4 regions of the Methylobacterium sp. UNC300MFChir4.1 genome follow, and region 4 is predicted to be linked to each of the others. Evidence: riboswitches for the same ligand, from Rfam matches in the RefSeq annotation. Region 4 holds a riboswitch; each other region holds the start of a gene.
What was found. A riboswitch is a leader RNA that binds a small molecule or an ion and turns the genes downstream of it on or off. The one in region 4 is predicted to bind cobalamin.
Positions count from the first base shown of each region.

Region 1: another riboswitch for cobalamin. It lies ahead of BMY19_RS19630 (TonB-dependent receptor); the one in region 4 lies ahead of BMY19_RS26800 (TonB-dependent receptor).
Region 2: another riboswitch for cobalamin. It lies ahead of BMY19_RS22570 (TonB-dependent receptor plug domain-containing protein); the one in region 4 lies ahead of BMY19_RS26800 (TonB-dependent receptor).
Region 3: another riboswitch for cobalamin. It lies ahead of BMY19_RS00050 (TonB-dependent receptor plug domain-containing protein); the one in region 4 lies ahead of BMY19_RS26800 (TonB-dependent receptor).

Region 1 is NZ_FOCS01000015.1:54,953-62,088, forward strand. It holds gene BMY19_RS19620 (RluA family pseudouridine synthase) at 1-520, opposite strand, end outside; gene BMY19_RS19625 (NUDIX hydrolase) at 663-1,130, opposite strand; cobalamin riboswitch at 1,235-1,428, shown strand; gene BMY19_RS19630 (TonB-dependent receptor) at 1,713-3,899, shown strand; gene BMY19_RS19635 (peptidase) at 3,893-5,353, shown strand; gene BMY19_RS19640 (helix-turn-helix domain-containing protein) at 5,433-6,419, opposite strand; gene BMY19_RS19645 (TonB-dependent receptor) at 6,627-7,136, opposite strand, start outside.
Region 2 is NZ_FOCS01000019.1:103,951-111,086, forward strand. It holds gene BMY19_RS22560 (FecCD family ABC transporter permease) at 1-699, opposite strand, end outside; gene BMY19_RS22565 (ABC transporter substrate-binding protein) at 696-1,529, opposite strand; gene BMY19_RS22570 (TonB-dependent receptor plug domain-containing protein) at 1,538-3,508, opposite strand; cobalamin riboswitch at 3,627-3,836, opposite strand; gene nikA (nickel ABC transporter substrate-binding protein) at 4,160-5,701, shown strand; gene nikB (nickel ABC transporter permease subunit NikB) at 5,713-6,657, shown strand; gene nikC (nickel ABC transporter permease subunit NikC) at 6,654-7,136, shown strand, end outside.
Region 3 is NZ_FOCS01000001.1:6,505-13,640, reverse strand. It holds gene BMY19_RS00065 (ABC transporter ATP-binding protein) at 1-614, opposite strand, end outside; gene BMY19_RS00060 (FecCD family ABC transporter permease) at 611-1,657, opposite strand; gene BMY19_RS00055 (ABC transporter substrate-binding protein) at 1,654-2,487, opposite strand; gene BMY19_RS00050 (TonB-dependent receptor plug domain-containing protein) at 2,496-4,466, opposite strand; cobalamin riboswitch at 4,585-4,786, opposite strand; gene prpB (methylisocitrate lyase) at 5,559-6,476, opposite strand; gene prpC (bifunctional 2-methylcitrate synthase/citrate synthase) at 6,490-7,136, opposite strand, start outside.
Region 4 is NZ_FOCS01000031.1:21,240-28,375, reverse strand. It holds gene BMY19_RS26825 (AAA family ATPase) at 1-620, opposite strand, end outside; gene BMY19_RS26820 (hypothetical protein) at 732-980, opposite strand; gene BMY19_RS26815 (hypothetical protein) at 1,469-1,762, opposite strand; gene BMY19_RS26810 (hypothetical protein) at 1,795-2,205, opposite strand; gene BMY19_RS26805 (DUF1289 domain-containing protein) at 2,779-2,979, opposite strand; gene BMY19_RS30645 (hypothetical protein) at 3,415-3,813, opposite strand; cobalamin riboswitch at 4,004-4,215, opposite strand; cobalamin riboswitch at 4,483-4,681, shown strand; gene BMY19_RS26800 (TonB-dependent receptor) at 4,813-6,945, shown strand.

The sequences.
Region 1 (7,136 bases), on a different contig from region 4:
TGCGGACGATGGTCTGCACGCGGGTGAAGGGCAGGAGCGGGAAGCGGGCGGTGAGGAAGCGGTCGATCCGCATCCCGGCCTCGTCCGGCTCGACGGTCAGGGTCTGCACGCCGGAGGCGAGGGTCGCGGAGGCGGCGGCGCGCTGCTCGCGCCGGGTCGGACCGGGCGCGGGGGCAGAGGCGAGGGCTGGGGATGGGGCCGCCGAGCGCTTGGCCGGCGGCCGGCCGCCGGGCTTGCCCGCCGCGGCGTCGCGCGGTGCGGCGGCCTCGCGGCGCGGCTTCGGCGGCCGGGCCGGCGCCGGGGCCGCAGCGGCCTGCGCGCCCCAGGGATCGCGGGTGCCGGCATCCTCGCCGCGGTTGCGGGCCGCGCGCTCGGCGGCGTCGCGGGCGCTGGTGCGCGGGCCCGTGCGGGCGCGGCCGTCGGCCTGGGCCTTGCCGCCCCTGAACTTGCTGACGCTGGACTTGCCGGCCTGAGGCTTGCGCCCCGTCGGCCCGCCGCTTCTGGGAGGTCGTATCGTCATGCTTCCGCCGGCACCCGTCTCCGCGTCGGACGGAGCGTCCGGGCGCATGGGCCGCGGCGTCGCGGACGTCCGGACCGATGGGATTGCCCGGCTGTAGCATCGCCCGCGCCGACCGGCAAAGGCAGTGGGCCGGCCCGGTCCGTCAGGGCTCCGCGCGCCACGCGTCGCGGAGGCGGTCCTTCAGGCCGGCGGGGAAGAGGTCGGGACCGCCCGGCACGTCGAGCCCGTCCAGATCGCACCACCGCGCCACGCAGGCGGTGCCGGAATCCTCGTGGAAGACGAAGCGCTCCTGCCCGTCGAACCGCCCCGGCGGCAGGGCGACGGGGAACAGGAACAGCACCTCGTGCCCGACCTGCCCCTCGTGCGTGAAGATGTTCTCCATGACGCGGGGGCCGCCGAGCACCGAGACGGTGACGCCGAGCTCCTCCCGGAACTCCCGGATCAGGGCGTCCTCGACCCGCTCGCCGAACGCGACGCTGCCGCCGAGCGGCCGGACGCCTTTCAGCCGCCCGTCATCCGCGCGGACCTCGGCCACGAGCAGGCTGTTGCCGCGCCGGGGCAGGCCCAGCGCCTTCACGCGAATCTCCGCAGGGGGCCGCCAGACCGTCATCCCGCAGGGGCTAGCCCGTCGTCGGCGCGGTCGCAACGGACCGGCGCACTGCGCGCCGATCCACGGCAACAACCGGACACACGGTTGACGCCCGCCCCCGCTACGGCCAAGCTGTGCTCGACGGTTCCCCTCGGGGATCAAAAGGGAACGCGGTGAGGGGTTCGCCCCGAAGCCGCGGCTGCCCCCGCAACTGTAAGCGGCGAGCCCTTCACCACCACGTCACTGGGTCACCCCGGGAAGACGGTGCGAGGGCGGCGACCCGCGAGCCAGGAGACCTGCCGTCAGCCGTGGTCACACGCGAAACGCGCCGGGCGGGGTGTCCTGGCGGGTGTCGAGGCGCCGCCAGTCCCGAGGGGAGGCGGCCGCCGAGGCCTCGTTCGCGGTGACGTGCCACAGCAAGCGCGCCCGCGACGCCGTTCCCCATGCCCGTCTCCGCCGTCCCGAGCCCCTCGAGCCCTGTCGCAGGACGCCGCCGCGCGCCCGCGCAGAGAGAGGCTTTCGCACGGCGGGTGCATTGTAATGTTATTACAATGCCTGTAGGACGCGGGGGCCGGCGCGCGCCGCGCACGGACCGCTTTCCCCATGTCTCCATCGACCCATCGCTCCTGCCTCGGCGGGCGGGCCCCCCTCTGCGGCGTTCTCCTCGCGCTCCTCGCCAGTCCGGCCGCCGCCCAGGAGGCGGTCACGCTGGATGAGCTGTCGGTCGCGGGCGCGGGCGGCGACCCGGGCCGCCTGCCGCCGAACGGGCTCAACCTGCGCACGCGCGACCGGACCGCGAGCCGCCTCGGCCTGACGCCGCTGGAGACGCCCGCCAGCCTCGACATCGTGTCGGGCGAGACCGCGCGGCTGCGCGGCCAGGACACGATCGCCGAGGCCGTGACCCAGGACGCGACCGGCATCACCACCATCGCGGCGCCCGGCAACGGCAACGGCGCGTTCACGTCCCGCGGCTTCGCCGGACCGAACTCGATCCAGCAGCTCTACGACGGCACGCGCTTCTACGTCGGCGCCAACACCGTGACCTTCCCGTTCGACACGTGGAACGTCGAGCGGATCGAGGTGCTGCGCGGGCCGTCCTCGGTGCTCTACGGCGACGGCGCCATCGGCGGCGTCATCAACGTGGTGCCCAAGAGGCCGGTCTTCGTGCCGATCAACGCCGCCCGCGCGGTGATCGGCACCGACGGGGTCGCGCGGCTCGCCCTCGATTCCGGCGGCCCGCTGGGCCAGGCTGAGTACGGCGACACCTTCGCGTACCGCCTCAACGTCAGCAGCAACCGCGCCGACGGCTGGATGCGGCCGAAGGGCGATTTCCGCAACCTCGCGGTCTCCGCCGCCCTGCTGTTCCGGCCGAGCGCCGACCTCGCCTTCACCCTGAGCCACGATCTCGGCTACCAGGAGCCCGCCCGCTACTGGGGCACCCCGCTGGTCGAGGGACGGATCCCGGATCTCATCCGGTTCAACAACTACAACGTCCGCGACGCGAAGATCACCTGGGCCGACAACTGGACCCAGCTCAAGACCGAGTGGTCCCCCTCGGCCGACATCACGATCCGCAACACCGCCTACCGGCTGACCAGCCGGCGCCACTGGCTCGACGTCGAGCAGTACAGCTACAACCGCGGCACCGGGCTCGTGGACCGGGGCGACTACCTGGAGATCTACCACAGCCAGGAGCAGGTCGGAGACCGCCTCGACGCGACGGTCCGGGGCAGCCTGTTCGGGCTGCCGAACCAGTTCGTGGCCGGCTTCGACGTGAATCACATCGACTTCCGCCACACCAACAACTTCTATTTCGACGCTCCGACAACCAGCGTACCGCTCACCGGCTACGATCCGGGCCTGTTCCCGCAGAACGGCCGGGCGCGTCCAGCCTACGCGACGCAGACGAGCCAGGCCTCGGTCTTCGCCGAGGACCGGGTGATCCTGTCGGACAAGCTGTCGTTCCTCACCGGCGTGCGCCTCGACGTGCCGACGCTGAACCGCGAGGACCTGCAGACGGGATCGCGGTTCGAGAAGACCTACCGGGCGCTCGGCTACCGGTTCGGCCTCGTCTACAACCCGACGCCGGACAGCGCGCTCTACGCCCAGTACAGCTTCGCCACCGACCCGGTGAACAGCCTGATCACGCTGTCGCAGTCGCTGGCGGGCTTCAAGCTCGCGACCGGCGATCAGGTCGAGATCGGCGCCAAGGGTCTGGCCTTCGACGGCGCCCTCGAATGGACCGTCGCGGGCTACCGGATCGTCAAGGACAACCTGATCTCGGCGATCCCCGGCCAGCCGACGCTGTCCACGCAGGTGGGGAGCCAGTCCTCGCAGGGCTTCGAGCTGGCGCTCGGCTGGCGCTTCGCGCCGGGCTGGCGGCTCGACGGCAACCTCGCGCTCCTCCACGCGCAGTACGACCGGTTCGACCAGACGGTGAACGGCGCCACCGTCTCGTATGCCGGCAACCAGCCGATCGACGTGCCCGAGCGCGTGGCCAACCTCTGGCTGACCTGGGACGTCACCCGCGACTGGACCGCGCGGGTCGGACTGCAGAACGTCGGGCAGGTCTACAGCGACTTCGGCAACACGGCGCGGCGCCCCGCCTACAACCTCGTCAACGCGGTCCTGGACCATCAGGTGACGGCGGATTCGCGCCTGTCCGTGCGGGTCTACAACCTGTTCGACAAGGTCTACGCGATCTCGGGCAACGCCGTGAACGGGGTCGGGACCAACTGGCTGCTCGGGCGCCCGCGCTCGGTCGAGGTCGCCTACACGGTGACGTGGTGAGCCGACCGCGCCGGCTCGGCAAGGCGGGACGGCGCTGGCTGCTCCTGTTCCACCGCTGGGCCGGGATAGCCGCGGGGCTGTTCTTCGCGCTGTGGATCGGCTCCGGGCTGGTGATGCTCTACGTGCCGTTCCCGGCGCTCACCGAGGCCGAGCGGCTGTCGCGGCTCGCCCCGATCGCCTGGGATCAGGTCGCGGTCGCGCCGGACAACGCGCTCCGCGCCGGCGGGCTCGCCGGCGTGCCGGCCGCCTTCGGCCTGGAGATGCGGGGCGACGAGCCGGTCTACCGGATCGCCGGCCACGACGGCACCCGGGTGACGGTCTCGGCACGGACCGGCGCGCGGCTCGGCCCGCTGACACCCGCAGATGCGCTGCGTGTCGCGGCCGGTGGTGCTCCGGCTGCGCAGTCCGAGTTGGTCGCGCGCGACCAGTGGACCGTCACGGCCCGCTACGACCCGCTCCGGCCCTTCCTGAAGGTGGCCCTCGGCGACGCCGCGGGGACCGAACTCTACGTGTCTGCGGTGACCGGCGAGATCGCCCTCGACACGACACGCTTCGAGCGGGGCTGGAACTGGGTGGGTTCGGTGGCGCACTGGATCTACCTCACGCCGCTGCGGGCCCGGCCGGAGCTGTGGCGGACGATCCTGTTGTGGCTCTCCGGTTTCGCCGCCCTCGGCGCGCTGAGTGGAGGCGCGATCGGGATCTGGCGCCTGCGCCTTCGGCGGCGCTACGCGGCCGGGGCGGTCACGCCCTATCGCGGGCTGGCGCGCTGGCACCACCTGCTCGGCCTCGCGGGGGGCCTCGGCTTGAGCACGTTCATCGTCAGCGGCTGGATCTCCATGAACCCGAACCGCTGGTTCAGCGCGACCAGCCCGCCGGTAGCGTTGCGCGCCGCCTATGCTGGAATCCCGCCGGCGCTCGGCCTCGATCCGCACCGGCTCCGCGATGGCGCCCTGCCGGATACGCGCACCCTGCGCTTCGCCGCCATCGGCGGACGCTGGTGGATCGTCACCGAGACGGCGGACGGCCTCCGGACGGTCGCAGCGGACGGCGCGACCGCCCTCGACGCGCGCAGCATCGCGACGGCCGCGGCAGACGGTTTCGCGGACGGTCCCCTCCGGTCGATCCGCCCGCTATACGCCTACGACGCCTACTGGTATCCCCACGGGGCCGACCCACGGCCGCTTCCGGTGCTGCGCCTGCGCTTCGGCGACGCGGCCGCCACGTGGCTCCACGTCGATCCCCGGGACGGCACGATCCTCCAGCGCCTAGACCGCTCGGGCCGGATCAACCGCTGGCTGTTCGACGCCGCGCACCGGCTCGACCTGCCGGGGCTCACCGGCAACCGCCCCCTGCACGATACGGCCCAGTGGGTCCTGAATCTCCTGGCGGCGGGCATCGCGGTCACCGGGATCGTGGCGGGCTGGCGCAGGCTGCGTCGGACGCTGTCCGCCTGAGGTCGGTTTCAGCGTGTGCTGTCGAGCGGTCGAGATCGGCCCGGCGGTGGCTTCCGATCCGATCCGGTCGTGCCGCGCATCAGGACGACAGCCCGAAGGCGGACGCAGATACCTCCACGTCCGGCCTGTGCGCCTGTCGGTATTCACGGGGGCTCACGTCGTAGCGATCCTTGAAGCGGCGCGCGAAATGCGCCTGGCTGCTGAAACCGCAGCCATAAGCCAACAGGCCGATCGACAGGTGGGCGCAGGCCGGGTCGCCCAGGCGCTTGGCTGCCGCCTTCAGGCGGCGTCCCCAGATGTAGTCGGAGATGTGCCGGCCGCGCTCATGAAACAGCTCCTGCAGCCGCCGCAACGACACGCCCATCGCGGCGGCGAGCCGGGGCGGGTCCAGGTTCGGGTCGCTCAGGTTCGCCTCGACATAGGCCTTGGCGCGCTGGACCGTGACGTTGCCGTGGATGGAACGCGGCGCCTCCTGCGCCATCCGTTCGGCGAGGCTCGCCACGATCAGGTCGACGCCGATCGATGCCATGCGCTCGGCCGCGTCAGGAGTGAGGCGATCGCTGACCCGGACGAGTTCCTGAAGGTACGAGCCCGTCAGGGTCGTCGAGGCGAGGTGTGCTGCGGCCGTGAGCGCGGTGTAGAGTCGGGACGGGCCCAGAACGGTCTCGAAACGCTGGCGCGGCAGATCGATGACCAAGGAGTCGCCGGTCTCCGCCTCCATCACGGATGAACTCGAGTCGAGCAAGATGAGGTCGCCCGGCTTGGTCTTCGCCTCCCGGTCAAGCTGCTGGATTGTATCCCGTCCGGACAGCTTCAGGAGCACGAAAACCCGATCGGGGTTCCCGCGGCGTCGCGCTTCGGCGTCCGTGATTCTGGTCCGCACGGTTGTGTGCCAGAAATGCGAGATCGGCATCGCGCCGATACACGTCACGTCCAGCCGTCCCTGGAACGGGAGACCGTCCGGCGTCTCGATCTCGGCAGGCACGAGCCGCTCGCAGACCAGTTCCCGCCATTGGCGGACCGCGTTTCTGGGATGAATCCCATCTGTCGAGAAAAACGGTTGCATCCGCCGCCCTGGGCACCCCTGTCGCCACCCGGTGGCGAAGATCGGGAACCCCGGCGTTTATTGTATATAATCTACCTTCACAACAGGTTAGACGGGGGACAAGGGGCGGAGCAGCGGCGCCCGGCCAAACAGCGCCGTCCGGAAGCGGGCCGGCGATGATCCATCCCTCTCGAGCATCATCACGATCACGCGGCCTGATGTCCGACCCTAGAACCGCGCCGTCAGGAACAGCCGCACGTTCCGCCCCGGCAGCAGGATCTCGTCCTTCTTGAACGAGGTCGAGTTGCGGATATCGTCGTTCAGGAGGTTGCGGCCCTGGAGGCCGAGGGTGATCGCGCTCGCCCCGTAGACCGCGGGATCGACGGCCTTGGTGTAGCTCAGCTCGGCGCGCAGGTCGTCGTAGCCGGGGGTCGGCGTCTCGTACACCGCCGTGGCGTCGTGGCTGAAGGCGTGGAGCAGGTTCACCCGCGCGAACCATCCGTCGGCCCGCAGGTAGACGCCGCCGCCGAGCCGGTAGGGCGGGATGCGCGGCACGTTCGCGCCGTTGTCGAACTGGGCGCGGACGAAGTCGAACTGCGCCTCGACGCCGGCGAAGCCGTTGCCCACCGGCACGAGGTCGTACTGGCCGATGATCTCGGCGCCGTAGAAGGTCGCGTTCTGCTGCTGGTAGACGATCTGCCGGTTGTCGGTGCCGACGCCGCAGGAGGCGAAGTCGTC
Region 2 (7,136 bases), on a different contig from region 4:
CAGGGCGTCGAGGGCGGAGCCGGTCGACAGCATCAGGCCCCAGCCGACAGCCATCAGCGGCAGGCACAGGAGCACGTGGTCCAGGCTGCGGTCGCTGAGCGAACCCATCAGCCAGAACACGATCTCCAGGGCCGCGTATGGATTCGGCGACAGGTTCAGCGCCAGCGCGGTCAAAGCCCCGGCTAGGCTCGACAGCCCGACCCCTGCGAGGATCAGCCCGAGGGTGCTGCTGCCGCGGGCGGCGAGCGCGTTCAGGAGGAGCGCGGCGACGCCGGCGCCGGCGATGCCGCCGAGCGGCAGGGCGAGGCTCATGGTGGCAGCGAACCCGCCGTAGAAGACGATGACCGCGCCGAGCGCCGCCGCGGAGGAGATGCCGAGAATGCCGGGGTCCGCGAGCGGGTTGCGCAGGTAGCCCTGCATCGCGGCGCCGGTCAGGCCGAGGCTGAAGCCGACGAGGCCGCCGAGCAAGGCGCGCGGAACACGAAGCTCCCACAGGACCAGGGCCGGCAGCGTCGTGCGACCGAAGACGAGGTCTGCGAAGGCGGCGGGCACGTCGAAGGGCGCGTAGCCGATGGCGACGGAGGCGAGCGTCAGCGCGACGACGGCGATGCGGAGGATAGCGATGACGGAACGCCGGCCCCGCGGCGTGCCGAGGCGCCGGGATGCCGCGGGGCTGAGCGCGGTGACGGGGGCGTTCATGGTCCGGGCGCCCGTGCATTCGCAGCCTCGGCGAGCCGCGCAACGACCTCCGCGACCTGTGGCCCCGGACAGGTCCAGAAGCGGTTCGGAATGTCGACTGTCCGATGCGCTCGTGCGAAGGCCTGGAAGACGGGATGGTGCAGGAGTGTGTCGGCGAGCGAGGGCGAGCCCGGTGCGCCCTCGTCGACGACGATCAGGTCTGGGTTCGCCAGCGCCGCGGCTTCGAGGGGCACCTGCCCGAAGCGGTCACGCCCGATCTCGGCCGAGACGTTCACGAGGCCGGCGGCGCGGATCAGCGCGTCCCCGAGCCCGCCGGGCGCGACCGTGAAGGCGTTCGGACGCATCACCAAGGCACGCAGAGGCTGCTTGGCCGGGACGATGGCGGCAAGACGCGCATCGAGCGCCGCCACCATCGCCTTGCCCCGTTCGGGATGACCGAGCGCCGCTGCAACCTGCCGGATCTGCGCCCGGACGCCGTCGAGGTCGGCCGGCACACCGAGTTCGAGCACGGGGGCACCGACGCGCTTGAGCATGCCCACCGTCGTGCGCGTCGTGAAAGCACCTGCGATGACGAGGTCGGGTTTCAGGGCCACGACCTCCTCGGTGAGCCCCCGCGTTACCGGCAGCCCGAACGCCTCGCTCGCGACGGTCGACCCGCGCGGGTCACGGGCGAGGTAGGTGACGGCCAGCACCTGATCGCGGTCCGCCAGCCGCAGGACAAGTTCGTCGGCACACAGGTTCATCGAGACCACCCGCACGGATGCCGCCGCTGCGCCGAACGGCACGACGGACAAGATGGCCACGAGGGCGATCATGAGGCGCGACGGCATCCGCGACCTCAGAACGATGTCATGCGGACGCCGCCGTAGACGGCGAGCCCCGGCCCCTGGAAGCCGGTCGGGTTCTGGTAGCGCTGGTCGAACAGGTTATCGATCCGCCCGAACACCGTGAGGGTCTCGCTCCAGGCGTAGTTGACCGAGAGGTTCACCAGCGTGAAGCCGGGGGCTTTCAGGCGGGGCACGGAGAAGTCGCGGTTTCCGTCCACGAACGACCCCAGCACGATGAGCGTGCCGGTCATGGTCAGGCCCGGCATCAGGTTCCAGATTGCGGTCGCACTGACCTTGTTGCGTGGCCGGCGCAGCAGCTCTTGGTGGGCGATCTCGTCCTTCGTCACCGTGGTGGTCCAGTCCAGCCGCCCGCTCCAGAACTCATTGAAACGCAGGGCGACGAAGCTCTCGGTGCCGTAGGCGGTCGCACGGCCGACGTTCACGTTGGTGGAAAAGGTCGGATAGTAGGCCGTCTGGATCAGGTTCTTGAAGTCGGTCTGATAGTAGGTCGCGCCCACGGTCATGAACCCATCGAACAGCGGCTGCTCGAAGCCCCCGTCGAAGCCGTAGCTCTCCTCCGGCCGCAGGTTTGGGTTCCCGAAGAAGCGGAAGCCCGGGTAGTCCTGATAGAGTTGGCTCAGGGTCGGCGGCTTGAAGCCCGTGCCGACGCTGCCCTTCAGGCGGGTCCCGGTGCCGGGCACGATGTAGCTCGGCGCCACCCGGTAGGTGGTCGCGCCGCCGAACTGGTCGTTCGCGTCGTGGCGGATGTTGGCGACCAGCGCGGCTCCCGCGAAGGGCGTCGTCTGTAGCTCGGCGAAGCCGGCGGTGTTGCCGTTGGATCGGTCGATGCCGGTCGTTTCGAAGCGCTCATCCTCGCGCTGGGCCCCAAACAGCACGAGGTTGCCGGGTGAGACCTGCCAGTCGCCGCGGTAGTCGAACCGGGTTCGCTCGCCGAGGTAGGTGGTGGGCGTCGGCGGCGCGAGTGGATCCAGCGGGCCCGCGAACAGGCGGTCGAACTTCGAGTAGTTCGCCCCGAAGACGTTGTGGAAGCCCGGCACCGGCGTCCACTCGGCCTCGCCCCTCATGATCAGTTGCTGTTGGTCATTGAGGTTTCGGTACGGAAGCAGCACGTATGGGAAGCCGCCGTCAGCCTGGTCGAGATAAGCGCTGTCGGAGAAGCGCAGGACGTAGTTGAGCCGGAACTCGTCGGTGAGTTGCGCCCCGAGCTTGGTCGATACCGTCTTGATGTCGGTGAAGGCCGTCCGCAGCGGCACGCCGCGGGGCAGCAGTTCGAACGGGGTGACCTGAACGGCGGATTGCCGGATGTGGCCGACCGACACCGAGTAGTCGAAGATCCCCTCCGAGCCCGAGATGTTGCCGAACTGGTTGAAGGTTCCGAACGAGCCGCCCTCGACCGTCGCCGTTGCCCGAGCCGGTCCTTCGCCACGCTTGGTCACGACGGAGATGACGCCGCCGATGGCGTCGGCCCCGTAGAGGCCGCTCTGCGGCCCGCGCAGCACCTCGATCCGCGAAAGGTCGTAGGTCTGCAACTGGCTGAAATCGAAGGCGCGGTTTGGGGTCGAGGGGTCGTTGACGTCGATGCCGTCGATCTGGACCTTCACGTGGTTCGAGTTGGTGCCGCGGATGAAGACCGAGGTCTGACCGCCGGAGCCGCCGGTCTGCACGACGTTGAGGCCGGGCACCTGCTGCAGGGCATCCGGCACCGTCCGGCGCTGCTGCTCCTGAAGCAGGCGGTCGGTGAGCACGGTCACGCTCGATCCCGTGCTGGCAATCGGCGTCGGCACGCCGGTGGCTGAGACCGAGATCTCGGAAAGGGCGACTGCGGCCTGCGCGCCTCCCTGGGCATCGGCGAAGGGCGCGGCGACCTGCTGCGCGAGGGCGGGAATGGAGACGAGCAGCGCGGATGCCGCGCAGGACGGCGCCAGCGTGCGCCGGAGCGCGGAGGGGACGGAACAGGACACGGGGCGGCCTCGGGGGACGGCTGTGGCACGTCACCGCGAACGAGGCCTCGGCGGTCGCGTCCTCCAAGGAACCACGACGCCGCGACACCTCCCAGGACACCCCGCCCGGCAAGCTCCGCGTGTGACCACGGCTGACGGCAGGTCTCCTGGCTCGCGGGTCACCGCCCTCTCATCGTCTTCCCGGGCGAGGCCGCCCAGTGACGTCGTGATGAAGGACTCGCCGCTTACAGTTGCGGGGGCAGCCGCGGCATCGGCCGAGCCCTCACGGGCCTGACTTCACCGCGTTCCCTTTTGATCCCCGAGGGGAACCGTCTCGACCAAGCTAAGCTGCGGTGTGTCCATCCGTCAACGCACGGAAACACGTTGTTCAGATGTGTGGCGTCTGAGGCGTCGGTCGATGTCAAGACAGGTTGGATTTCCGCCAATCCGTCTCGAAGTCACACCCTCGCAAAGCGACGAACGGCTGCCGCGCTCGCACAGGAGAGGTTGGGCACGCTGAACACCTCAGCAATGGTCGTCCGATCTTCGGTCGAGGTGATTGCCTTGTAGGATGCGGTTCACGGTCAAGCTTGGGCAGTGTATGACGTTCTGCAGCGATCCTCATACCGCGGCCGATACATGATCAAGTTGGCGACCCTCGCCGTCGCCGCGATGGCGGCAAGCTTCCTCGGACCGCTCCAGACAGCAGCCGGGCAACTCACCTATTCGTGGCCCTCGAACGTCGGACCGCTGAACCCGCACCTCTACGCGCCCAACCAGATGTTCGCGCAGGCGAGCGTCTACGAGCCTTTGGTGAAGTACCGCGGAGATGGATCGGTCGAGCCCTGGCTAGCGACCTCGTGGACCATCTCCGAGGATGGGCGGACCTACGATTTCGCCCTGCGCCCCAGCGTCACCTTCAGCGATGGGACGCCCTTCGACGCGGCCGCGGTCAAGGCGAACTTCGACGCGATCCTGGCAAACCGCCAGCGGCACGCGTGGCTCGATCTCGTCCAGCAGATCGAGCGCACTGAAGTTGTCGGGCCTCTGGCGTTCCGCCTCGTCCTGAAGGCGCCGCACTACCCAACGCTACTCGAACTCTCCCTGCCGCGGCCCTTCCGGTTCCTGTCTCCGAGCGCCCTGGGCCCCGGCGGTACGACGGCCGTCGGCATCAGGGGGCCGGTCGGCACGGGGCCGTGGCGGCTCGTCGACACCCAGCTCGGTGTCTTTGACACGTTCGAGAGCAATCCGGGCTACTGGGGCCGGAGACCCATCTTCGACCGGCTCGTCGTAAAGGTCGTCCCCGATCCCAACACCCGCGTCATGGCCCTGCAGACGGGTGAGATCGACCTCGTCTACGGCGCGGCCGGGCAGATTCCTTCAGAAGCCTTCGTCCGGCTCCGGCAAATGGGTTCGAACTTCGCCGCAGCGGTCTCGCCGCCACTGGCGACCCGGGTACTGGCGATGAACTCCGCGCGCTTCCCGACCGATGATCGGGCGGTCCGCCTCGCCATCAACCATGCCGTCGACAAGGATACGCTGGTCCGGACGGTGCTCGACGGGATCGAGCCACGAGCCGATTTCCTATTCGCGCCGCGCGTGCCGTACGCCGACGTCGGGCTGAAGCCCTATGGCTTCGACCGGGGCGCGGCCTCCCGCATGCTCGACGCGGCCGGCTGGACGCTCGGGCGCGACGGCGTGCGTGCAAAGGACGGACGCCGCCTCGCCGTCGAGGTCGATTTCGTCGGGACCAACGCCCAGCAGCGCGCGATTGCCGAGGTTCTCCAGTCCGATCTTAGCCGCGTGGGCATCGACGTCCGGCTGATCGGCGAGGAGGAGAGTTCGATCCTGGCCCGCCAGAAGGATGGCCGCTTTGGCCTGATCTTCGGCGAGACCTGGGGGCCGCCCTACGATCCCGCCTCTTTCATCAGTTCGATGCGCACCCCGTCACACGCAGACTATCAGGCGCAGGTCGGGCTGCCGGAGAAGCCGGGCATCGACGCGACCATCGCGGAAGTGCTCGCCACGACCGACGAGACCGAGCGCCGACGGCTCTATGCCAAGCTGCTGACCACACTGCACGAGGCCGCAATCTACCTGCCGATCTCTCACGCCGTGGCCATCGAGGTTCATCGTACCTCGATAACGGACGTCGGCTTCGGCGCGACGATCAACGAGATCCCCCTCGCTGCCATGCGGCCGGCAGCCCGATGACCGCCACGCCGATGCTCCGCTTCATCGCCGCCCGCCTCGCACTGATCCCGCCGATGCTGCTCGGCGTGTCGATCCTCGTGTTCGTGATGCTGCGGCTTGGCCAGGGCGACCCGGCCCTCGACTACCTGCGCCTGTCGCAGATACCTCCCACCGACGCCGCCCTCGCCGACGCACGCATCCTGCTCGGCCTCGACCGACCATTCGTCGTCCAATACCTCGATTGGCTGTGGCGCGCCCTGCAAGGGGATTTCGGCCTCTCCTACGTCACGCGCCGGCCGGTCCTGCCCGAGCTCCTCGGCTACCTGCCCGCGACCCTCGAACTGGCCGGGACCGCGCTCGCCGTCACCATCGCGGTCAGCCTGCCGCTCGGCGCCTGGGCGGCCGCCCATCGCGGCGGCTGGCAGGATCGCCTCGTGCGCGGGATCGCCGTGCTCGGCGTCTCGCTGCCGAACTTCTGGATCGCTTTCCTCCTCGTAGCCCTCTTCTCGGTCACTTTGGGCTGGTTGCCGCCGATGGGCCGAGGCACGCTCGCGCATCTCGTCATGCCGGCGTTGGCCATCTGCCTGATGTCCCTCTCGGTCAACGCGCGCCTCCTGCGGGCGAGCATGCTGGAGGTCGCGGGGACGCGCCACGTCCTCTATGCGCGCCTGCGCGGGCTCCCCGAGCGAACCGTTCGACGCCGACACGTCTTCCGCAACGCTCTGGTGCCGGTCGTGACCGCCACCGGCATGCATGTCGGCGAGCTCCTGGGCGGTGCGCTCGTGGTCGAGACGATCTTCTCGTGGCCGGGCGTCGGCCGCTACGCGGTCTCGGCGATCTACAACCGCGACTACCCAGTCATCCAGTGCTTCACCCTGGTCATGACCGCGGTGTTCGTCCTCTGCAACCTCGCGGTCGACATCGCCTATGCCTGGCTCGATCCGCGCATGCGCCTTGCTGGGGAGGCGACGGCGTGAGGCCGAACGCTTCCATGCGGGTGGCCCGCACGGGCTTGGGATCGGTCACGGTCCCCGGCGCACTCGCCATCGTGATCCTGCTGCTGGCGCTTCTCGGACCGCTGGCCGCGCCGCACGACCCCCTGGCGGTGAACCTCACGGCCCGCTTCGAATCGTCGAGCCTCCTCCATCCCCTCGGCACCGACCATCTCGGACGGGACATCCTGTCCCGGCTGATCGCCGGTGCGCAGACGACGCTCGGCGCCGTCGCGGCCGCCCTCGCCCTGGTGGTGGCGCTGGGCCTCGGGGTCGGTGCCGTCTCGGGCATGCTGGGAGGTCGGACCGACGCCGTGCTCATGCGCCTGTGCGACGTGTTCCTGACGGTGCCGACCTTCGTGCTGGCGCTGTTCCTGATCGGCGCGTTCGGCACCGGCCTCGTCAACGTCATCGCGGCCATCGCCCTGTCCCACTGGGCTTGGTATGCCCGCATCGTCCGAGGT
Region 3 (7,136 bases), on a different contig from region 4:
CAGAACCGGGCCGCGAGCGTAAGGTCGTGCAGCACGGCGACGACGCCGGTGCCGTCCCGGGAGACGCTTTGCAGAAGCGCCATCGCATCGAGTTGGTGCGCTGGGTCGAGGGCCGTGACCGGTTCGTCGACAAGAAGCCACGGCGCCTCGACCGCGAGCGCCCGGGCGAGTAAGGCGCGCATGCGCTCTCCCGAGGAAAGGGTCGGCTCCGCTCTAGCGGCGAGGTGGGCAATGTCTGTACGCGCCATAGCCCGCGCCACCGCAATCTCGTCAGCCTCGGCCAGGGATGCGAACGCACGACGGTGCGGCAGCCGGCCGAGCGCCACGATCTCGCGAACCGTCATCGGCCAGCCGACGCCGCCCCCCTGGAACAGGGCGGCGATGCGGCGGGCACGCTCCTCGCGGGCCAAGCCGGACAACGGACGGCCGTCGAGGGTGACCCGACCCCCGTTCGGGGTAACCAGCCCCGCCAGAGCGCGAAGTAGCGTGGTCTTGCCGGCCCCGTTCGGGCCGACCAGCCCGACGAAGCTGCCGGGCTCCAAGGTAAGACCTATGTCTGAGAGGATGGTCCGTCCATCCAGCGTCACCTGAGCGTCCTGCAGACCGAGGCTCATGCCCGCCTCCCGCGGCTGCGCAGGAGCAGCACGATCAGGAACGGCGCACCGACCAGCGCAGTCACCACGCCAAGCTTGAGTTCCGGCCGGGTGGCGAGCAGGCGCACGCCGATATCCGCCGCGAGGGCCAGGACCGCTCCCGCGAGGCCGCTCGGCAGCAGACAGGCGCCGGGACGGGCACCGACGAGCGGTCGCATCAGATGCGGTACGACAAGGCCGACGAAGCCGATGGCGCCTGAAACCGCGACACCGCTTCCGACGGCCAGGGCCGCACCCGTGACGAGACGCAGGCGCACGGAGACCAGGCCGACCCCGAGGCTCGCGGCGGTGTCCTCGCCGAGCGTCAGGGCGTCGAGCGCGGAACCGGTCGACAGCATCAGGGCCCAGCCGACAGCCATCAGCGGCAGGCACAGGAGCACGTGGTCCAAGCTGCGGTCGCTGAGCGAGCCCATGAGCCAGAACACGATCTCAAGGGCCGCGTAGGGGTTCGGCGAAAGGTTCAGCGCCAGCGCGGTCAGCGCCCCGGCCAAGCTCGACAGCCCGACTCCTGCGAGGATCAGCCCGAGGGAGCTGCTGCCGCGGGCGGCAAGCGCGTTCAGGAGGAGCGCGGCGACGCCGGCGCCAGCGATGCCGCCGAGCGGAAGGGCGAGGCTCATGGTGGCGGCGAACCCGCCGTAGAACACGATAACTGCGCCCAGCGCCGCCGCCGACGAGATGCCGAGGATGCCCGGATCCGCGAGCGGGTTGCGCAGGTAGCCCTGCATCGCCGCGCCGGTCAGGCCGAGGCTGAAGCCGACCAGGGCTCCCAGCAGAGCCCGCGGAATACGAAGCTCCCAAAGGACCAGGGCCGGTAGTGTCGTGCGCCCGGCGACGAGGTCCGAGAAGGCGGCCGGCACGTCGAAAGGCGCGTAGCCGATGGCGACGGAGGCGAGCGTCAGCGCGAGAGTGGTGAGGCCCAAGACGGCGATGACGGTTCGCCGGGCGCGCGGCATGCCGAGGCGACGGGATGCCACGGGGCTGAGCGCGGTGACGGGGGCGTTCATGGTCCGGGCGCCCGTGCATTCGCAGCCTCGGCGAGCCGCGCAACGACCTCCGCGACCTGTGGCCCCGGACAGGTCCAGAAGCGGTTCGGGATGTCGACCGTCCGGTGCGCCCGTGCGAGAGCCCGAAAAACCGGATGGTGCAGGAGGGTATCGGCCAAGGACGGCCAGCCCGGCGCACCCTCGTCGACGATGATCAGGTCCGGGTTCGCCATCGCTGCGGCTTCGAGGGGGACCTGCCCGAAGCGGTCACGCCCGATCTCAGCCGAGACGTTGACGAGGCCGGCGGCGCGGATCAGCGCGTCCCCGAGCCCGCCGGGCGCGACCGTGAAGGCGTTTGGACGCATCACAAGGGCGCGAAGAGGCTGCTTGGCCGGCACGATGGCGGCAAGACGCGCATCGAGCGCCGCCACCATCGCCTCGCCCCGTTCGGGATGACCGAGCGCCGCTGCAACCTGCCGGATCTGCGCCCGAACGCCGTCGAGGTCGGTCGGCACGCCGAGTTCGAGCACGGGGGCGCCGACGCGCTTGAGCATGCCCACCGTCGTGCGCGTCGTGAAGGCTCCGGCGATCACGAGGTCGGGCTTCAGAGCCACGACTTCCTCCGTAAGGCCCCGCGTCACCGGCAGCCCGACCGCCTCGCTCGCGACCGTCGACCCGCGCGGATCTCGGGCGAGGTAGGTGACGGCCAGAACCTGGTCGCGGTCGGCAAGCCGTAGCACGAGCTCGTCGGCGCACAGGTTCATGGAGACCACCCGCACGGGTGCCGCCGCCGCGACTATGGGAACGGCGGACAGGATCACCGCGAGGGCGATCCCGAATCGCGACGGCATCCGCGACCTCAAAACGACGTCACGCGGACGCCGCCGTAGACGGCGAGCCCCGGCCCCTGGAAGCCGGTCGGGTTCTGGTAGCGCTGGTCGAACAGGTTATCGATCCGCCCGAACACCGTCAGGGTCTCGCTCCAGGCGTAGTTGACCGACAGGTTCACCAGCGTGAAGCCGGGGGCCTTCAGGCGGGGCACGGAGAAGTCGCGGTTGCCGTCCACGAACGACCCCAGCACGATGAGCGTGCCGGTCATGGTCAGATCTGGCATCAGGTTCCAGATTGCGGTCGCGCTGACCTTGTTACGAGGCCGACGCAGCAGCTCCTGGTGGGCGATCTCATCCTTCGTCACCGTGGTGGTCCAGTCGAGCCGCCCGCTCCAGAACTCGTTGAAACGCAGGGCGACGAAGCTCTCGGTGCCGTAGGCCGTGGCCCGACCGACGTTCACGTTGGTCGAGTAGGTCGGGTAGTAGGCCGTCTGGATCAGGTTCTTGAAGTCGGTCTGATAGTAGGTCGCGCCCACGGTCATGAACCCATCGAACAGCGGCTGCTCGAAGCCTCCGTCGAACCCGAAGCTCTCCTCGGGCCGTAGGTTCGGGTTCCCGAAGAAGCGGAAGCCCGGGTAGTCCTGATAGAGCTGGCTCAGGGTCGGTGGCTTGAAGCCCGTGCCGACACTGCCCTTCAAACGAGTCTCGGTGCCGGGCACGATGTAGCTCGGCGCCACCCGGTAGGTGGTCGCGCCGCCGAACTGGTCGTTCGCGTCATGGCGGATGTTGGCCACGAGCGCGGCGCCCGCAAAGGGCGTCGTCTGAAGCTCGGCGAAGCCGGCGGTGTTGCCGTTGGACCTGTCGATGCCGGTCGTCTCGAAGCGCTCGTCCTCGCGCTGGGCCCCGAACAGGACGAGGTTTCCGGGAGAGACCTGCCAGTCGCCTCGGTAGTCGAACCGGGTTCGCTCGCCGAGGTAGGTGGTGGGTGTCGGTGGCGCGAGGGGATCCAGCGGGCCGGCGAACAGGCGGTCGAACTTCGAGTAGTTCGCCCCGAAGACGTTGTGGAAGCCCGGTACCGGCGTCCACTCGGCCTCGCCCCTCATGATCAGCTGCTGCTGGTCGTTGAGGTTCCGGTACGGCAGCGGCACGTACGGAAAACCGCCGTCGGCTTGGTCGAGATAGGCGCTGTCGGAGAAGCGCAGGACGTAGTTGAGCCGGAACTCATCGGTGAGTTGCGCGCCCAGCTTGGTCGAGATCGTCTTGATGTCGGTGAAGGCGGTCCGCAGCGGTACGCCGCGGGGCAGCAGCTCGAACGGGGTGACCTGAACGGCCGATTGCCGGATGTGGCCGACCGAGACCGAGTAGTCGAAGATCCCCTCCGAGCCGGAGACGTTCCCGAACTGGTTGAAGGTGCCGAACGAGCCGCCCTCGACGGTCGCCGTTGCCCGAGCCGGCCCTTCGCCACGCTTGGTCACGACGGAGATGACGCCGCCGATGGCGTCGGCTCCGTAGAGGCCGCTTTGGGGCCCGCGCAGCACCTCGATCCGCGAAAGGTCGTAGGTCTGGAGCTGGCTGAAGTCGAAGGCTCGGTTCGGGGTCGAGGGGTCGTTGACGTCGATGCCGTCGATCTGGACCTTCACGTGGTTCGAGTTGGTGCCGCGGATGAAGACCGAGGTCTGGCCGCCGGCGCCGCCGGTCTGCACGACGTTGAGGCCCGGCACCTGCTGCAGGGCATCCGGCACCGTCCGGCGCTGCTGCTCCTGAAGCAGGCGGTCGGTGAGCACGGTGACACTCGATCCTGTGTTGGCGATCGGCGTCGGCACGCCCGTGGCCGAAACCGAGATCTCGGACAGGGAGACCGCAGCCTGCGCGCCTCCCTGGGCATCGGCGAACGGCGCGGCGACCTGCTGCGCGAGAGCGGGAGCGGAGACGAGCAGCGCGGATGCGGCGCAGGACAGCGCTAGGCTGCGCCGAAGCGCGGAGGGGACGGAACAGGACACGGGACGGCCTCGGGGGACGGCTGTGGCACGTCACCGCGAACGAGGCCTCGGCGGTCGCGTCCTCAAGGGAACCGCGGCGCCGCGACACCTCCCAGGACACCCCGCCCGGCAAGCTCCGCGTGTGACCACGGCTGACGGCAGGTCTCCTGGCTCGCGGGTCGGTGCCCTCCCACCGTCTTCCCAGGCGAGGCCGCCCAGTGACATCGGTGGCAGGAAGGCTCGCCGCTTACAGTTGCGGGGGCAGCCGCGGAATTGGGCTCGAAAGCCCTCACCGCATTCCCTTTCGATCCCTGAGGGGAACCGTCCAGGCGACTATCGGCAGGCCGTGAAACCTCGTCAATGCGCCTTGCAGGAAGAGCGGGCGCCTGTGACTTTGCAGCGACAGGGAAAGTCCCGGCGAGCTGTCGTCGATATTTCGAGATCTTGATACAAAGCGTTTATCTATTGGCAGATCTCGTAATATGAACCGTTTTGATTTTATATCGGTTATAATAAAACGCTAATAATTGACACAATTTAGCTCCGAATAGATCTTAAGTAATCTCGAACGCTCTCTGACGAAAATAGAGAGAAATAACCCTGATGATTATCAGAACAAAATTGAGATTGTCCAGATCGATTAATTTTGCCTTCCCGCATCAGCCTGATTCTCTCCTGCGATGAGATATTCAAGATACTGCAGACCATTCTCGGCGTCAGAGGCATTTGCTTGATCTCCTTTGAAATCGAGTAAGCCTCGTTCACCAGAGTATCACGCGCTCTTTTTGATATTCGACCATAATATGCTCGTACGATCCGATCGTCGGCATATAGATCTTTCGGATTATGCCGCTTCAAACAGGCTTTAATCCGTGCCAGAGCAAGATTCTTTCTGGAGGCCAGATTGAGCGTGAGATCGGCATCCGGATCAAACGTAACCGTGAGCGATCCCGCCTCTTCGGATAAGGACAACATCCCCGAACTCTGATGATCGCGAAGCCCCCTCAGCGTGCGATGGTGACAGGTTTGCGGGACGGATGGAAGGCAGTCGTACCAGGGGCGTCAACCAACCGTGAGCGCGATCAAAATAGCCAAGGGTAAATCAAGCATTCATCACTGCGGCATCCCTTCCGGAACGATGGTCTGGACGATGGAGCTGTCGAGCGCCTCGTAGGCATGCAGGCCGATCGAGGCATAGAGGTCCGCGCGAGTCTGCATGCGGTCGACCATGCCATGGGCGCCGTCGTCCCGCGCGAGCGCCGCATAGAGTTCGGCCTGGGCCTTGTTGGCAACTCGCAGGGAGCTGACCGGCCAGATGATCATCTTGTAGCCGAAGGATTCGAACTCGGAGGCCGTGAAGAATGGAGTGCAGCCGAACTCCGTCATGTTGGCGAGGAGCGGCACGCCGGGCATGGCCTGCGCGAAGGCCTTGAACATCTCCGGCGTATTCAACGCCTCGGGGAAGATCGCATCGGCCCCCGCCTCCACGTAGAGTTTCGCGCGCGCAACCGCGCCGTCGAGTCCCTCGCTCGCCGCCGCGTCGGTCCGGGCGATGACGTAGAGGTGGCGCCGCGCCCTCGCGGCGGCGGCGACCTTGGCGACCATGTCGTGCGCGTCCGCGAGCTTCTTGTCGTTGAGGTGGCCGCACTTCTTGGGAAGGATCTGGTCCTCCAGATGGACGGCTGCGGCGCCCGCCTCCTCGAAGGTGCGGACCATGTGCATCACGTTCAGCACCTCGCCGTAGCCGGTATCGCCATCGACGAGCAGCGGCAGGCCCGAGGCCCGGACGATCTGGCGGATGAAGAACGCCACCTCGTCGACGGTGATGATCCCGAGATCGGGCAGGCCCATGGACGCGGTCATGGCCGCGCCGGAGAGATAGAGGCCTTCGAACCCGGCCGCCTTGGCCTGAAGCGCGGCCTGCCCGTTATGAGCGCCCGGAAGTCGCGCGATACCGGGCTGGTCCAGCAGCCGGCGGAAGCGCAGGCCGGCATTTTCGGCGGGCAAATCGTCGGCCACGAGATAGGGCATCGGAAGATTCGCCTCAGGCGTGGAGGGGCAGGCCGCGCTCGGCCAGAGGGACGAAGGGCAGGTTCTCCGGGCCGACATAATTGGCCGAGGGCCGGATGATCTTGTTGTCCGCTCGCTGCTCGATCACGTGGGCGGACCAGCCCGAGGTGCGCGAGATGACGAACAGCGGCGTGAACATCGCCGTCGGCACACCCATCATGTGGTAGAGGACGGCCGAGTACCAGTCGAGGTTCGGGAACATCCGCTTGGTCTCGCCCATGACCTGTTCGATCCGCTCGGCAATGCAAAACATCTTCATGGCGCCGGCCTGCTCGGACAGAGACCGGGCCACCCGTTTGATGATCGCGTTGCGTGGATCGGCAATCGTGTAGACCGGGTGACCGAAGCCGATGACCACCTCCTTCGCCTCGACCCGGCGGCGAATGTCGGCCTCGGCTTGATCGGCATCGACATAGCGCTTCTGGACATCTAAGGCCGCCTCGTTGGCGCCGCCGTGCTTGGGGCCCCGTAGGGCGCCGATTGCCCCGGCTACGCAGGAATACATGTCCGAGCCCGTCCCGGCGATGGTCCGCGCCGTGAAGGTCGAGGCGTTGAACTCGTGCTCGGCGTAGAGGATCAGCGAGGTATGCATGGCGCGCACGAAGCTCTCGCTCGGAGGGC
Region 4 (7,136 bases):
CGCATCAGGTCTCGTGGCAGTTGTCGCTTCGGGTCGGGCGCGATGCCGACGATCGGAATACGCACATGCAGGGCGCTGCCGATCACCTCGTTGCCTTTGTCCGGCCGAGCATCGCGACCGATCCCGTCGCAGACGAAAAGCGCGGCATGCCGGCGGCTCAGTTCCCGGCCGCCTCGCCCCACGGCGAGGTCGACGACCTTGGTCTGGGAGCGGAACAGGCACTTTTCGGCGACGATCCGGACCGGCTCGACGAGGTCGGAGACATTCGTCGCGAGCGCGACCACGGGCGCCTCGCGACGTAGACGGCGGACCAAGCCGGTCTCGGCCGCCACGGCCCTTGCGAGCATCACGGCCACGGCCGCGAGATCGGCCGGGATGGGCACATGTGCCGTCTCGGCACGGTTCGCCTCGTCCTGAGCGACGATCTGCTCGACGGCATCGCTGTCGTCGAGCGGAGCATCGTCTTCGAACGGGTACGACGTGGAGCGATGGCCTGCCTTCAGGCGTTTCCGCTCATCTTGCGCGAGCTGCTGCAGGAAGGCGCGGGCGAGTTGGTCGGAAGCTTCACCTTCCGCCGGTGCTGAGATCGCAGGGGCGAGTGCATATGATGAGACGAGCATAAAAGATCTCCCTCGGCCGTACGCGGGAGCGCCGGCCGGCAGCGTGGATGCTGGGGGTGATGAGGCGACGCGGCTGTCTCGATGGAATCGAGACGATCTGCGGGCGTCGCGTCAGGAGATCACCTGCGCCATAGGCGATGCCGGTTCATGGAACATATCATGAACGAACGCCAGCGGACGCAAGGCTTGTCCACAAGCGAACGGCGATAGTCCTGCGGCCACGACGGCCGGCAGCGCTGGCGGCAGGGCCAGGATCGTGATGCGCAACGCCGCGCCCGCAGCCCACAACAGAGCGAGGGTGATTCCGATCTCCCAGGAGCGGAGCTCAACGGACCTCGGATGGGCCATCGGGGAGGTCATCAGTCGAGCCTGATCCGCGGATGTCCATCGAGCGCGCGCGCCGTCCTCACCACGGCTGGACCACGTGGATGGCGAGCTTGATGCCCAGCCGGTCCAGCATCCGCCGGAAAGCTGCCGCGCTGTAATCGGGGGTCTCAGTCCAACAAGCCGAGCGTCCGGCCCTCGCCCGCCACTGAGAGGGGTGCGATCGCCGCGACGGCCTCGTCGAGCGGGTCGAAGAGCGCGCAATTCGGCCGGGCTCTATCGATGAAGGCGCGCAGCCACGGAATGTGTGTGATCCTCTCAATCAGGTCGGTCCAAAGCCGGCCGGTCAGGCCAGTTCATTGTGGTAGCCGTCCATCTGGGATGAGATAAACTATTTATCGCAAAGAAAAAATAATGTTCCGTGTCGCAAAATCTATAACGCAGAATCTCGTCTTGTACCGCCTGCGGATTGTGAGACACCTCACCCAAGGGCGTTCAAGCGCTACCAGGGGGCCTGGCGCCCTTCATACGGTGAGAAGATCGGCCCAGGCGCGCGTGAGAACCGCCTTGCGCCGGGCTCGGCGCAGAGGGTCGAGCGCTGCCAGCGTGTCGATCAGCGCCGCCACCTGGACGGGGTCGCCGCCAAACCACCCGCCAATCTGCTTCAACCGCGCATGGGCGTGAGCATGTTCATCGCGCTCGACCTCGCAGCTCGTGAGCACGGCGAGGCAGGCGTCGGTATGAAGTTCCACAGCTTCGGGGACGTCAGTCGAAACGTGACGGTCGATCAGGGCGCCGAGGGTCTGTTGGGCGAGCATGGCGTCAGGATTTGCTGGCAGCCGGGCTGTTCTCAGAGAGCATCATCGGCTTCGGGATCATCCAAAAGTGCGGTCAGCACCGCGAAAGTAAGCGCGAGGGCTGGCGTCGGCAGGGCTTCAGCGACACGGCGCTGGTAGGCGGTCCTTCCCCAGGAGCGCCACACTGCGGCGCAGAAGCCAGCTTCAGGGCGGCTTTCGGTATGCACCTGCCAGGACCAGCCCGGGAGCGCACGTGTCAGCAACGCCTGCGCGGCATCGAGGCTCGCGGTGACGGCCGGGCAACTCTCTCTGCCGTGGCGGAGAACCGCCCCGTCCGGGCCGTGGCCCCAGACCATCTTAGCGTCATCACGGTAGGGCCGCCACTCGATCCGGTAGATGGCGGTGTCGATCTGGCAATCCAGATCGCGATCCGGCCCCTCGGTCTCGTGCAGGCGCGCGACCAAGCCTCGCAGCACTATGGCGCTGGTCGCGACTGGGCTGCGCCTGCATCCCTGCAGTTGAGAACGCATCAAGCGTCTTTGACGCTCAGTGGGCGAGTGCGGATTTGCGATAGCTCGCCCGCATTCGCCGCGCGGTCCCTTGCGAAGCGCCTTGCCATAGTCGCTATGTACCGGATGTAACGCGCGAAGCTTGCCATGATCCGCTTAACCGGCGTGTAGTTGTCGTTCGAAGGAAGGGATAGCCTCATCGGCCACAGCCGTACGCCGCACGAGTACTTGTATCGCTTGGGCAGCGTCCGGCTGTGGCCGATGACTGGAAAAGGATATCTCAGCCGTTCGTACATCAGAACCTCGTGTGATCGGCTGTCATTTGGATGCGTCTGCGATCGAACTCACATTTTAGAGCGACCGCGCCCGCCTGTTCGGCCATCCAGCGTGAAGCATAAGCGTACCCATCGAGATCGAGAGGCACGCCACGGCGCAACACCTTCCATCGAAAGTGGCTCGGAAGAAGCTCACATCGTCGAACAACCACGGTGTAATCGGTCAAAGAATGATCCGCTTCGGACAGCAAACTCATGATTTGACCTCGTTCTGACGGATGCTCGTGAGCAGGCGAGATTCAAGTTTACTCATAGTACGACGCCGCTCTACCTCCGACATGCCACCCCACATTGCGATTTCTTGACGGGTTCGACCGCATCCGCGGCATAATCCGGTAGCGCCATCGAGGACACAGACTTTCGTGCAGGGGCTCGACGGCTTGCTCGAACTCATGGTCAGCAAACTCTACGGAAGCAGGAGGATCGCGGCGTAGATTTGCTTAACTGTTCGGTTTGACCTCTCGTCGTCCGGACGCCTGGTCGAGGCGACGCAGGAGCTTGTGGGCATCGGCAGAGGTCCAGATCCGGCTGCCGCGGGTCTTGCTCAGACCGCGACAGGTCATCTCGCCTGCGATCTCGGTCGCGGACCACCCGGTTTGGTCGACGATCGCCTTCAAGATAGGTTCAAGGCTGTTCGTGTAGAGGCGTGCTCGGGTCGAAGCTGCCGCCCCCCCCTGGCCTCACCGATGCGATAACGGGGCCGACGCGCATCGACCGGTTCCTGATCGTCACGGAGAGTGCGCATTGTCAGCCTTGTCGAGGAGTAAGCCGGCCGGCCGGCGGACCGGATCGGGGCTCGTGCGTTGCCAGAGGGGCATCAGGCCAATCTCTAAGCCTCCGGTGTCGGGCTGCTATCGATCTGGGGCGCAACCTGCCGACGAAGCAGTCCACGCAGTTCGGGACGACGGGCGACATAGAAGAGCGCAGCACCGGCTGTAACCGCTGTCGCTGCAGCGAGGCCAGGCCGACGGCGGACAGCCGCACCGATCGCATTCGTGATCTCGCCGACAGATTGCTGCGCGAGGCTGTCAGCGAACGCATCGACGTCGCGCGCGGCCCGCTCGCAACTCGCTTTGATCCATGGGAAGCCGTCGAGGTTCTTACTGGTGACCTTGAACGCAGTGGCGACATCCGCAGCGGCTTTGGCGGCCTGGTCCTTGCGCTGCGTGGCGTAGGCTTGCACCTGCGCACGAAGATTCTGTCCGACCGCTTCGGCCTGAACACTCACAGTCGTTGCGCCGCGCGCCTGAGCACCTTCAGGTACGCCGGCAGGAGAGAGTGGATCGTGAGAGCGAAGATCGGACACTGGCGAACCCCGACAGATTGGGGCGAAGGCCAGGCGGACGCATTGCATCTCGGTGCGGATACGCCATCCCGACGCAGCCGCTGCAAGCGACCCACCGGGACACCCCGCCCGAGAGACGTTCATCGATCGAGGCAGGTCTCCTGGCTCACGGATCACCGTCTCTGCCTGGCCTTCCCGGCGCGAGCGCCAGTGACCATTGTCGACAAAGACTCACCGCTTACAGTTGCGGGGGCAGCTCCGGCATCGCCTTTTCAGGCTCACCGAATTCCCTCTTAGCCTCGACCCGGCGAGCCGGTTCGAGGAACCACGATAGCCAAGCATGGCGCGAAGCTATGGAGTTTGTCAAAGCGGCTTATTGATCTGCCTCGGCCACGGCCGACCGTGTCCGCGGCGAGAGCCCCCTTCGGGGTTCAAGGACATCGATGTGTCGAGACCGATCGTTCAGAAGGCCATGAACGATCCGAGGCAGGCAATCGTCCGCCGTCAAGGGTGGCGACACGGCGGCGTATCCGACCCGACACACCACCCGGATGAAAATACGAGTTCAAACGTAGACGCAGGATTGCGCCTTGACGGCGAGCGCCGCCCGAATGCTAAGCCTTGCCGGACGGTTCCCTTTGGGGATCAAAAGGGAACGTGGTGAGGGGCTAGTCCCGAAGCCACGGCTGCCCCCGCAACTGTAAGCGGCGAGCCCAGCACCACCGCGTCACTGGATGCGTGTCATTCGGGAAGACGGTGCAAGGGCGACGACCCGCGAGCCAGGAGACCTGCCGTCAGCCGTGGTCACACGCGAAACGCGTTGGGCGGGGTGTCCTGACGGGTGTCGAATCGCTGGGCTGCTGCCGAGCGCGGCGACTTCATTCGCGGTGACGTGCCACTGCCGCCGTCGAGGCTTACGTGTCCCGTCGTTCTCTTCGCGCCATGCTCGCGCTTTCAGGTTGCAGCCTCGTCGTGCTGTCGACCGCATCCCATGCGCAGGATCGTCCTGCACAGGCCACTTCCACCGCTGAGACAACGTTGGAGGAGATCTCGGTCACCTCGGAAACGGTAGCCACGAAGCCGCAAACCGCGCCTGCCGCAAGCGCCGGATATGTCGGCGGTGTCACGGGCATCGGCGGCTCGTTGCTCAGCGTGGACTCGGCCAGCTCCGGGATCCTGACCGGGGCGCAGGTCAACAACCGGCCCGTGACCCGCCCCGGCGAGGTGCTGGAGGCCGTCCCGGGGCTCATCGTCACGCAGCACTCGGGCGAGGGTAAAGCCAACCAGTTCTTCCTGCGCGGCTTCAACCTCGACCACGGCACCGACATCGCCCTGTTCCTCGACGGCATGCCGCTCAACATGCGCACCCATGCCCACGGACAGGGCTACGCCGACATCAACTTCCTCATCCCCGAACTCGTCGGCGCGGTGGAGTTCCACAAGGGGCCGTACTTCGTCCGCGACGGCGACTTCGCCTCCGCCGGTTCGGTGCGTATCGACTACCTCGACAGTGTGCAGAAGAACCTCGCGCTCACCTCAATCGGCTCGTTCGGCTACAAGCGCGCCCTATCAATCGCCTCGACCCCGTTCGCTGAAGGCAACCTACTCGTCGCCGCCGACGCGCAGGTCTACGACGGGCCCTGGACCGTGCCGGATGCCCTGCGCAAGATCAGCACGGTCGCCCGCTACAGCCAGGGCACGGCGCTGGACGGGTTCTCCGTCACCGGTATGGCCTACGCTGCCCGCTGGACCGCCACCAACCAGATTCCCGAGCGGGCCATCGTCTCCGGGCTGATCAGCCGCTACGGCACCATCAACCCGACCGATGGCGGCGACACCTCCCGGTTCTCCCTGTCGGGCCGGTTCAGTGCGACGGACGATACCGGGGTCACGAGGGCCTCGGCCTACGTGATCCGCTCGCAGCTCAACCTGTTCAACGACTTCACCTACTTTCTGAACGATCCCGTCAACGGGGACCAGTTCCACCAGCTCGACCAGCGCATCATCGGCGGCGGCGAGGCCTTGCACATCTTCCAGGGCGATCTGTTCGGCCTTCCGATGGAGAACGAGATCGGCGTGCAGACCCGCACCGACTCGATCCGCGTCGGCCTGTTCAACACCACCAACCGGCAGTACCGCTCGGGCATCCTCGACGACCGCGTACTGGAGACGAGCGGTGCCTTCTACTTCGACAACCGCGTGCGCTGGACCGACTGGCTGCGCACCAGCCTCGGCTTCCGGGCCGATGGCTACTACGCGAGCGTCGTGTCGGACACGCCAGCCAATTCCGGGAAGGCGCGGGATGGGATCGTCAACCCGAAGCTCGGCCTCGTCCTGGGCCCCTGGTTCGACACCGAGCTCTACGTGAACTACGGCGGCGGCTTCCACTCGAACGACGTGCGCGGCGTGACCGCCACCGTCGATCCGACCTCGTCGCTGTTTAACACCACCCGCTCGCCCTTCCTCGTCCCATCCACCGGCTACGAGATCGGCCTGCGCAATCGCTCCATCGCCGGGCTGGAGACGAGCCTGGCCCTGTTCCGGCTCGATTTCGCGTCGGAGAACCTGTTCCAGGGCGACACCGGTACCACCGAGCCGAGCCGCCCGACCCGCCGCTTCGGCGTCGAATGGACGAACCGCTACACGGTGACACCGTGGCTGTCGCTGGAGGGCGACCTGACGATCACCAACGCCCGCTTCTCGGACTACGACCCCGTCGGAAATCGGGTGCCGGAAGCGCCGACGACCATCGCCTCGGCGGGCGTAACCTTCGGCCAGCCATTGGGCTGGTTCGGCTCGCTCCGCTTCCGGTATTTCGGGCCGCGCCCGCTGATCGAGGACAACTCGATCCGCTCGCGTCCGACCGCGCTACTCAACGGTCGGGTCGGCTACAATTTCGAGAATGGCGTGAGCGTCTCGCTGGACGTGCTGAACCTGACGAACAGCAAGTCGGACCAGATCACCTACGCCTACGTCTCCCGCCTGCCCGGGGAACCGGCCGAGGGACTTGTCGACCGCGTCCTCCATCCTGTCGAACCGACAGCCGTACGCCTCACTATCGCCGGGCGGTTCTGATGCGTGCCCGGGGTTCGATCTCCGTCGCGCCCGGTCCGACCCGGGGCGATGCCGGGCGTCGTGCCGGATCGGCCCGCGCGCAGCGCTACGTCGCCGGCATCACTCCGGTGCTGGAAGCGATCATGCGCGACCAGGGACGCAGCGCCCAGGCCGTCGCGATCGAGTTGACACGCCGCGCCGTGAGAAAGCCG